DNA from 3 places in the Dehalobacter sp. DCA genome. Region 1 is predicted to be linked to each of the others. Evidence: riboswitches for the same ligand, from Rfam matches in the RefSeq annotation. Region 1 holds a riboswitch; each other region holds the start of a gene.
The links. A riboswitch is a leader RNA that binds a small molecule or an ion and turns the genes downstream of it on or off. The one in region 1 is predicted to bind cyclic di-GMP.
Positions count from the first base shown of each region.

Region 1 (3,283 bases):
TTCAGCTTTTTCAAGCGGTATTTGAAACCTATCCAACACCAATTTTTAGCAGAGAGTATCTTCAAAAAGTCATGCGGGATCATGTTTTGTTTATGGTGGCGGAAGAAGAAAGGAAGATTATCAGTATTGCTTCGGCAGATCTGGACAAACAGCACATGAACGCTGAAATAACGGATTGTGCCACTTATCCGAAATATCAAGGCAGAAACATAGTAAGTGAACTGATATTCCAACTGGAAACGCACTTGAAACATAATGGCTTTGCTACAGTATATAGCCTTTCAAGAGCGAACAATCTTGGAATCAATCGGTCTTTAAGCAAGCTGGGGTATATGTATAGAGGAAGGCTTATCAACAACTGCAATATTTGCGGTGGTTTTGAAGATATGAATATTTGGATAAAATCATTAAATTAAGTAAATTATTGGACATTAACCTGTCATTGAAACCATCAATAACTGGCAAATGTCCTTTATTCATAAGTTTTATGATCTATAATGAGGAATTAGCTTGACCACGAAGGTTTGAGCATTACTTTATTTTTGGTATAATTACTAATGAGATATTTCGGTATTAAAAGTAAGTAGGAGGTTTTCTAATGGAAGAATGGAAAAGACAGATACTTGACGCGGTTAAATTCGGACGTGCAAGTTTAGCAAATGAATATGCCCGGGCAGCAATACAAAATCCAGAGAATAAGATTTCTTTTGGGGAATTTAGGTGTGGTAAAAAATACTATATGGGAGTTATCGCTAAAAACAATGTTGAGGCTCATTTATTATATCCCGACCCGAAGAACCGGCTCGAACTTGATACTGGTGATGTAATCGCAGTTAAATATGGCGATTTGTATATAGTAGGAATATTTACGCTTTCAGACGATGAGATTGGGATAAAGACGTTGACGAGTGTGGATTGTCAAGGGGAAGAAGATTTTGTTCAATTACGTAATGGTGGAGCTAACCATGTCGCTTTTCTTTTCCATGTTCCAAAGGATGAGAGCTAGCCTGATTTGCTAAAGGATCATATTAAAAAGCAAAATACTTAAGATAAATACCTGGACACTTCAGCATAAAATGGATATATTCAGGGTATTCAAAAGAAGAATTATTTGTTATAATATAAAAGCTTAAGCAAAAATGACAATATAAAGTTGTACGAGTTGGTGTAAACTTCGTGAAAGTGAAGGACGCTAAAGCTATGGGTCTAAGGCTGCTTGTAAGTGGCTATGATTGCCAGGCTGCAAGTAATTGAACTTCTTGGGGGGGAGTAGTTCCATTTTGGATTACTCTCTTTTTTATGTCTTTTATTTTCACTTGGGAGGATGATACATATGAAACAAATAGGCATCGGACAAGCATTCAGAGCAAATTTTCTGGGTCACGCTCCGGACTGGTACAAAAGAACGATTCTTGCTTTTTTGGTGTTGAACCCTATTTTAATGTATACCGCCGGTATGTATGTTACAGGTTGGGTGTTGATTGTCGAATTCATTTTTACCCTGGCGATGGCGCTGAAATGTTATCCGCTTCCTGCCGGTGGACTTCTGGCGATCGAAGCCGTTGTGCTCGGACTTACGAACACGCAAACAGTCTATGCCGAAGTTGAAACGAACCTGCCGGTTATTCTTCTTCTGATGTTCATGGTCGCCGGTATCTATTTTATGAAAGAAGGTCTTGTGTACCTGTTTTCCAAGCTCCTTACGAAAGTACACTCTAAAGTCGCGATTTCATTCCTGTTCGCTGTACTGGGTGCGGTTCTTTCCGCATTTCTGGATGCGTTGACCGTAACGGCGGTGATTATCGCCGTGGCGTATGGTTTCTATAACATCTTCCACAAGTTTGCTTCCAGCGAAAAAGTATACGAAAAGTATGACATTAATCACGATCATAGTGTTGATGAGAAACTTCATGAGGATCTGGACGAGTTTCGTGGTTTTCTGCGTAATCTTATGATGCATGGCGCTGTGGGCACTGCGCTGGGCGGTGCAATAACACTGGTTGGTGAACCGCAGAACCTGTTGATTGGCTCCATTATGGAATGGGACTTCGTAGATTTCTTTATACAATGCGCCCCGGTGTCTATCCCGGTATTGATCGTTGGTCTTCTGACCACCATTATCCTTGAAGTTACCAAGTTCTGGGGGTACGGCTACCAGCTTCCTGAGTCTGTGCGAAAGGTTATGGAAGAGGATGTAAAAGTCAAAGATGCTGCCAGGAATATGCGTGGACGTGTACGCCTGATTGTTATGGCTTTGTGTGGCGTTCTGCTGATCTTCTCCCTGGCGCTGCACCTGGCGGAAGTTGGTCTTATTGGTCTGATGATTATTATCCTGCTTACCGCTTTCAATGGGGTTACGGAAGAAAAGCATATCGGTCATGCGTTTGAAGAAGCGCTGCCGTTTACTGCGTTGCTGGTCGTATTTTTCGCCGTCGTTGCGGTTATTCATGACCAGCATTTGTTTACGCCGATTATTCAATGGGTACTGAACATGGAAGGGCAAAATCAGCTTGTCGCTTTTTTTGCGGCCAACGGTGTCCTTTCAGCAATCAGTGATAACGTTTTTGTTGCTACGGTATATATGACTGAAACACAGCAAGCATTTGAAGCCGGAGGTATTGCGCTGGAGCAGTACAACAAGCTGGCAGTTGCCATTAATATGGGTACAAATATCCCTTCAGTTGCCACACCAAACGGTCAGGCGGCGTTTCTGTTCATCCTGACTTCCGCTTTAGCTCCGCTGATTCGTCTGTCTTACCTAGAAATGGTAAAACTGGCTCTGCCTTACGCTGTCGTTATGACTCTTACGGGCCTGCTGGCAACAATGTACCTGTTGTAATACCTTCTTCAGGTTCTTCTTTAGTTGTAAGCAAGAGCAGAGCAGATAATTGTATTCTTCCAATTCCATATAGCATGTTTTCGGCGCTTGACACAAATGACAATATGCAATATTCCTTCGTTAGTCAGAGTTGTCGTAAGCTCTTGGTAAATCGCATGGAATATTAATTAAAACGTGTTGAAGCGACCATGCTGGTACGTAATCAGAAGTTGACTTTTGGGGTGGGAAGTCGTTTATTGAGACTTTTCACTTTTGTTTTTATAAAAAATACCTTGCGGGTGTACGAACAATTGGACAAAATGAAAGAAAGTAAATTAAAATATTAAATAGGTCTATCTTTAATCTAAAAGTGGAGGAACAAGATGTCACATAATACTCAAGTTATCGTTGCAGCGGTAATTTTTTTGACCACCTATGCTTTTATAATAAGCGAGAAAATACATA
Region 1 covers NC_018866.1:20,577-23,859, reverse strand. Annotated here, with positions in the region: gene ablB (putative beta-lysine N-acetyltransferase) at 1-416, shown strand, start outside; gene DHBDCA_RS00105 (hypothetical protein) at 599-1,006, shown strand; cyclic di-GMP riboswitch class I at 1,157-1,248, shown strand; gene nhaB (sodium/proton antiporter NhaB) at 1,334-2,839, shown strand; gene DHBDCA_RS00095 (ArsB/NhaD family transporter) at 3,202-3,283, shown strand, end outside.

Region 2 (3,283 bases), 660 kb from region 1:
CATCGTAGGAATCAACAATGGATACAATCCTCGAGAACAGCGGGATTTCATCTTCTTTCAGCCCCTGCGGGTAACCTTTTCCATTCCACCATTCATGATGACCGAGAACGGCTTCTGAGACATGCGCTAATTCCCTGGACGACTGCGTGATCCGATAGCCGATTTCGGAATGTTTTTTCATAATGCTCCATTCTTCCGGGGTCAATTCGCCTTGTTTTTTTAAGATTTCCCCCGGAACACCGATCTTGCCGATATCATGCAGCATCGCAACCTGGACCAGTTCGACGATCTCTCTTGAGGACAAGCCGATCTGATTGCCGAATTTACTGACCAGACTTTTCAGCCTCATGACATGGGCTTCCGTCTGATAATCTTTTTCCCAGAGCAGTTTTTCCAGGAACTCGATGATGGCAAGGCGAGATTTCTTGCTTTCATTTAGTTTGTTGCTATACATTTTTTCCTCAGCCTGGCTGATCATTTTTGCCAGGGGTTGTTCCCTGTTCTCATAAACCGTCAGGCCAAACGAGATATCTATTGGTACCGTTTGCGGGCGGGAGATTTTTAAATTGTTTTTGATATTGTTTAAAAGCACGCCGGCCTGATCAAGCGGCACACCAGGCATGATAATGATAAATTCGTCCCCGCCCCATCGGATAATCACATTCTCAGTGCCAATCGTCTCTTGCATGATTCTGATCCCGTCAGCAAGCAATTCATCCCCTTTTTCATGACCAAAGGTGTCGTTGATCAGTTTCAGACCATTAAAATCCCCCATGACCAATGTTGCAGGCATGAGGGTTTTCTTCAGGAAATTTTCCAGCGTGTTTTCAAAATAAGTACGGCTGTAGGCGCCGGTTAATTTGTCATAAACAATAAGGTGCCTGATATTAGCTTCTTTGCTTTCGAGCTCCTCCCGGATGCTTTGGAAGTACAGGGCCTGCATATTGAGATAAGCAAGCAGACCAACAACGCCGGCAACTAAATAACCGACAGATGATGGAATGACCTTCATAAATTTGCACAACGGGTAAAGTAAAATCGACAAGGCCCAAAAAATATAGGTATAGCCAAGCATTATTCTGATCGAGCTTTGGGGTGTTTTTGCTTTAAAACATGTAATAGCTGCTTTGGACAACAATGCGATGATGCAGACAACAGACAGAAGTAAAAGAGCGGTTGTCGGGAGTCCTTGGACAGTAATACATATAAAAGTAAGGATCAAAAAACCTGCGCTGATATCCCAGAACACTGGATAGCTTTTCTTAAAAAATAGCTGCGTACCCTTGAATACCAGCCAGTAGCCTGCAATCGAAGAGGCATAGTTGATAATTGGAAGCACCAGCGACTGGCTGCCGGTTTCCAGCAATGCAATTCTGGAAAGATAGGTAATCATCATCATTACAATAGAAAGGCTCCATGCCAAGAAATAGTGTTTTTTCTCGGAAAAATATAAAAAGCCGTAAGATATCAACAAGACCAGGGTAATCGAAATACTGCCTGCGACGATCGAATCCGCTGTCACATTAAATCCCCTCCTCAGAAAAAAAAATCGCGGCCAAAGCAGCCGCGGTTTTCATCTTCTGTGTGCAACCCGACTGTCAATATGCTTCAGCACTTAGACTCGTAGCTTTGCGTCCCTGCTTTTCAACAGGTTTGCCAATGGATCATATGATTTTAACTTAATTATAGTAAAATACACGAAATCTGTCAATAAATGTATGAATAATCAATAAATGTATGAATAATCAATAAATGTATGAATAATCAATAAATGTATGAATAGTCAGACTCTGAATATTCATACATTTATTTGATTAATATTATGCAATAGATATTATCATCCAGATCAGATTCTTTTTACATGGTTTTCAAATTTAGTTCATGTTTTTTTCCTTTGGATGATCAGGATAAGACCTGCCAGAATCAGCAGGATCGGGACCACCAGGCCTAGATCTATATAGCGCTGAATTGACGTTACAAACATCCCAGTAAAGGATATGCACGCTACAGCGGTTAGAATAAAAACAGGCACCAGCAGACCGCGCGGGCGTCCGGAAAATAAATAGAGTTGAAACAGACCGACTGCAACAGCCAGCGGATAGACCGGCCAGGTATATCCGGAAAACTGCCAGTGCGTAAAAGTCTCAAAGATGAACAACAGACCAATAACGGTAAGGATACCACCGGGAACTAGCAATCCGGGGCTTTCTTTCTTACTGAAATAGTTGAATTCAAAAGCAAGACCGAGAATAAGGATCAATACCGGCCAAAGAAATTCCATACTGAAGATTTGCCAGTTGCCAAGATTATCTATAAGCAGCAAGCCTCCTGTAAGGATTAGAATGATTCCCCAAAATAAGCCGCTTTTGTTCATATAGAGCCTCCTCTCACCTTATAAAGGTTAATAAAGTACTCGAGATTTAAGAACTACAAATTCATGTTAGATAATGGATTATTTTGATAAATAAAGTTCCCCGTCGTAGGAAGAAATCCTTCCATATAAATCAGGCCGGCGGTCTCTAAATATCCCCCACTCCAGCCGCTGAACCTCGAGTTGGTCCAGATCAAATTCCGCGACTAGAACAGTTTCTTCGTTTCGTCCGGCCTCCGCTATCTTATTGCCCTGCGGCCCGGCAATGAAAGAAGAACCATAGAAGGTGATTTTGGAATCATCCTGTTCCTCGACACCAATCCGGTTGGATGCGACCACCGGGATCAGGTTCGCGGCAGCATGGCCGAGCATGCAGGCCTGCCAATGGTCTTTGGAATCAACCGTCTGATCTAGCGGTTCTGAACCGATGGCTGTCGGATATAACAGGATCTCAGCCCCCATCAAGGTCATGCAGCGGGCAGCTTCCGGGTACCATTGATCCCAGCAGATGCCGACCCCAATCGTGGCGTAGCGCGTCTGCCAGACTTTAAAGCCTGTGTCACCGGGGTTAAAATAGAATTTCTCCTCATAGCCTGGTCCGTCGGGGATATGACTCTTTCTGTATTTGCCGAGGATCTCACCGTCGGCATCGATCATGGCAATCGTATTATAGCGTGCATAGTTTTTCTTCTCATAAAAGCTGATCGGCAGGACGATCTCCAGCTCTCTGGCAATTTTCCGGAAATGTTTGACTGCTTGATTGTTTTCTAGCTCAGCAGCATAAACGTAAAAATCAGATTTTTCTTTCTGGCAGAAATACGGGGTCTCAAAGAGTTCCTGCAGCAGGATAATTTGCGCTCCCCGGGCTGCCGCCTCCCTGACCAGTGTCTCCGCTCCGGCAATATTTTCTTC
Region 2 covers NC_018866.1:681,368-684,650, forward strand. Annotated here, with positions in the region: gene DHBDCA_RS03285 (diguanylate cyclase) at 1-1,522, opposite strand, end outside; cyclic di-GMP riboswitch class I at 1,583-1,668, opposite strand; gene DHBDCA_RS03290 (LiaI-LiaF-like domain-containing protein) at 1,880-2,374, opposite strand; gene aguB (N-carbamoylputrescine amidase) at 2,453-3,283, opposite strand, start outside.
Region 2: it holds a riboswitch for cyclic di-GMP, as region 1 does, so the genes downstream of both, DHBDCA_RS03285 (diguanylate cyclase) here and nhaB (sodium/proton antiporter NhaB) in region 1, are expected to answer to the same signal.

Region 3 (3,283 bases), 1.2 Mb from region 1:
GAAGATCTTGTTGTGGCGGCTGGCGGTAGAATAGATTTCGTGGAATTTATACATAGCTCCAGTCACAAAGTTGCCCGGTTTGTCGAGAGGAAATTTAACTGCAAATCAATGGAGACCGCCCCGAGCTTCCCAGGAGATCAGTCAAAACCTCTTCCTATTGGTGAAGTTTCCCAGCGTCATGCGGCAAAAGCCGCTGGTTATACCAAAAGCTTTTCTCGAAACAATTCTGTTATCTAGAAAATACAAATAATACGGAGTTAATTGAGGCAAATTGAGTAAAATTTAAAATTGTGACTGTAAAAAAAGACGAAATTACTGAATATGCTCTGCGCCTCATAAAGCACAAGCGGAAAGAGCGGAATAAAGAGGATTTCTGATTCGTCTTTTTCGGAAATTCCTTCCCGTATTGCCGGATATATCGAAGATTTTTCTTCCAAGGATTACTTTGATGGAAAAGAGATAAATAGATATGATTTATTCATCCAATATGCTTATGCGGCAGCAAAACAAGCAATTGAAATGGCAAATGTACAGGATATAAATTTTAACAAAAACAGAGTCGGTATCTATGTAGGCTCAGGTATTGGCGGTATTAAGACAATAATAAAAAATCACGAAAAATTTATGACCAGAGGAAACAGGCATGTTTCCCCTTTTATGGTTCCTATGATGATCGGCAATATGGCAGCGGGTATTATAGCCATTAAAACAGGCTTTACGGGGCCAAGTTTTTCTCCGGTATCGGCTTGTGCAACATCCAATCAGGCTATTGGAGAAGCGTTTTTAAGTATCAAGCACGGCTATACAGATGCGGTGATAGCTGGCGGATCTGAAGCAGCAATCAATACATTTGCATTTTCCGGATTTACCAATATGCATGCGATGTCCACAAATAATGAGAACCCAGAACAGGCAAGCCGTCCCTTTGATAAATTGAGGGATGGATTTGTAATGTCGGAAGGTGCGGGAATTTTATTCCTGGAGGAATTGGAGCATGCCCAAAATCGCGGAGCTAAGATACTTGGTGAAATTGTTGGATACGGCGCGACTACTGACGCCTACCATATTACAAGCCCCGATTATCAAGGGGCAGAAGGAGCAATGAAATCAGCGATTGATATGGCAGGAATATCACCTAAACAGGTCGATTATATTAACGCACACGCAACAGGTACTCCAGAGGGAGATAAATCTGAAACAAAGGCGATTAAAGCATTGTTTAAAGAAGATGCCTACCGTATAAAAGTCAATGCTACAAAGTCCATGACAGGTCATTTATTTGGTGCAGCTGGAGGAATAGAAGCTATCATAACTTTGAAAGTTGTAGAGGAGGGCATGATACCTCCTACGATCAATTTAACTGTGCCAGATGAGGATTGCGATTTGGATTATGTGCCTAATAAGGCAATCAAACATGAAGTAAATTATGCCTTATCAAATGGTTTTGGATTTGGTGGCCATAACGCTTCATTGCTCTTAAAAAAGTATATCAAATAGAGTTTCTGGACGATGATGACGTCCAATGTTTGATGACCGATGCTGTGGATATCGGCAATACCGTAAACTTTTTATATCAGAATCTAGAATATGTTTGAATCTGCAGTATGAACTTTGCCACGATATACACCAAGGGTGGCATCAACTGCAATTATGCGGTATTTTAAAAGATTTAAAAAACAAATAATGTTAAGGGCAAACCTGCCTAAAGGCAGGGACGCAATGCCGTAGGGTCTAAGGTGCTCTAAACATTATGACAGCCTGGTTACCGTGAGATTACATGCGTCAAGACCTGCCCATTTTTGCAGCAGGTCTTGATTTTTATGTAAACGATAATAAATTTTTTAGAATATGCAAAGGAATGAATTTTTGTTTATGTTATAGATCTGCGATGTTTCACACGGCATTTATTATCTATAATTGCCTGTATTGTTGCAGTTGCGATCTAAAGTACCACAGAGGTGCTGCCGTTTAAGCGACAGAGAGACAAGGGTCAGCTTCCTCAATACCTTATTGAGGACAACCATGAACCCATTATCTCACATGAACAGGCGGAGGCGATCAGGGAAATCTTTGAATACCGCAGAAAGCAGATGGGGATGGACGATTCGGAGAAATACCAAAGCCGGTACGCCTTCAGCAGCAAAATCTTATGCGGAGAATGCGGCGGTATATTCCGAAGGCAGAAAATTTACATAGGCAAGCCTTATGAGAAAATTCAATGGTGCTGCCGCCAGCACATTTTGGACAACACCAAATGTAGCCAAAAGGCAATCCGAGAGGATGACGTTCAATGGGCTTTCGGCATGATGTGGGGCAAGCTCAAAAGCAATTATACCGAAATCCTCACTCCCCTGCTGGAAGTGCTCAAAAAGCTTCGAATGGACGAGCAGCAGGAGCAGGAAATCGGGGACTGCAGTAACAGAATCATGGAGCTTACAGAGCAGGGTCATATACTCAGTAGATTGGTATCGAAGGGGTATATCGACCCTGCAGTATTTATAGAGCGGCTAAACACCCTGAATGTAGAGCTTGCCGCTATAAAAAAGAAAAGAAGCCAGCTTCTGGATAATAACGGCTTCGACCGAGAGATCGTCGGAACAGAGCAGCTGCTGGAACTGATCAGAAACAATGGGGCTGTCTCATAATGATGTCAAAGGACATTCATGAAAAGACAGCTTCTTTTCACTTTCAAGCAAAAATAGGAGAGTAAAATCAACAGAAGTAATTGCTGATTTTACTCTCAACTTGTTTTTAGGAACACCAAAAAGAGGATTCTTTGAATCGTTCTAATAATTTCTTTATTAAGGGGCCCGCAGATCTACGCAACCTCTATTTCATGCAATAGACTGCCACATCTATAATTTTGTATTTTAAGGTGGCCATGTTTTCTCGACGTATCAGACCCCCATGCCGCTTTGCGGCACCACTGATGAATAAAAATTTTGTCCATACTACTACTATGGCTGGCGAAGGTAGGTCGAACTTTCTTGGTGTCGCGAGCCCGCGTATCAGACGGACCACAACGACCCGGTGCATCGCAGATTGTTGCTCCCTCGGGAAGCACGCAGGGCAGAATAACCCCTATTGGTTGTTGCACCTGCCTTAAACAAAACCAGTCTAAGGAGAAGCTATGGTATGGAAGTCTTACATGAACGTTGTTGCGGGTTGGATGTGCATAAAAAGAGTATCACAGCCTGCATCATCACGAAAGGAGATTCGAACATTTGCAACAATGACTCGGAATCTGATCGAACTTGTGGACTGGATCAAAAGCAGCCGCTGT
Region 3 covers NC_018866.1:1,265,474-1,268,756, reverse strand. Annotated here, with positions in the region: gene DHBDCA_RS05960 (hypothetical protein) at 1-237, shown strand, start outside; partial or broken gene fabF (beta-ketoacyl-ACP synthase II) at 358-1,497, shown strand; cyclic di-GMP riboswitch class I at 1,682-1,770, shown strand; partial or broken gene DHBDCA_RS05950 (zinc ribbon domain-containing protein) at 1,950-2,630, shown strand; partial or broken gene DHBDCA_RS05935 (IS110 family transposase) at 3,136-3,283, shown strand, end outside.
Region 3: it holds a riboswitch for cyclic di-GMP, as region 1 does, so the genes downstream of both, DHBDCA_RS05950 (zinc ribbon domain-containing protein) here and nhaB (sodium/proton antiporter NhaB) in region 1, are expected to answer to the same signal.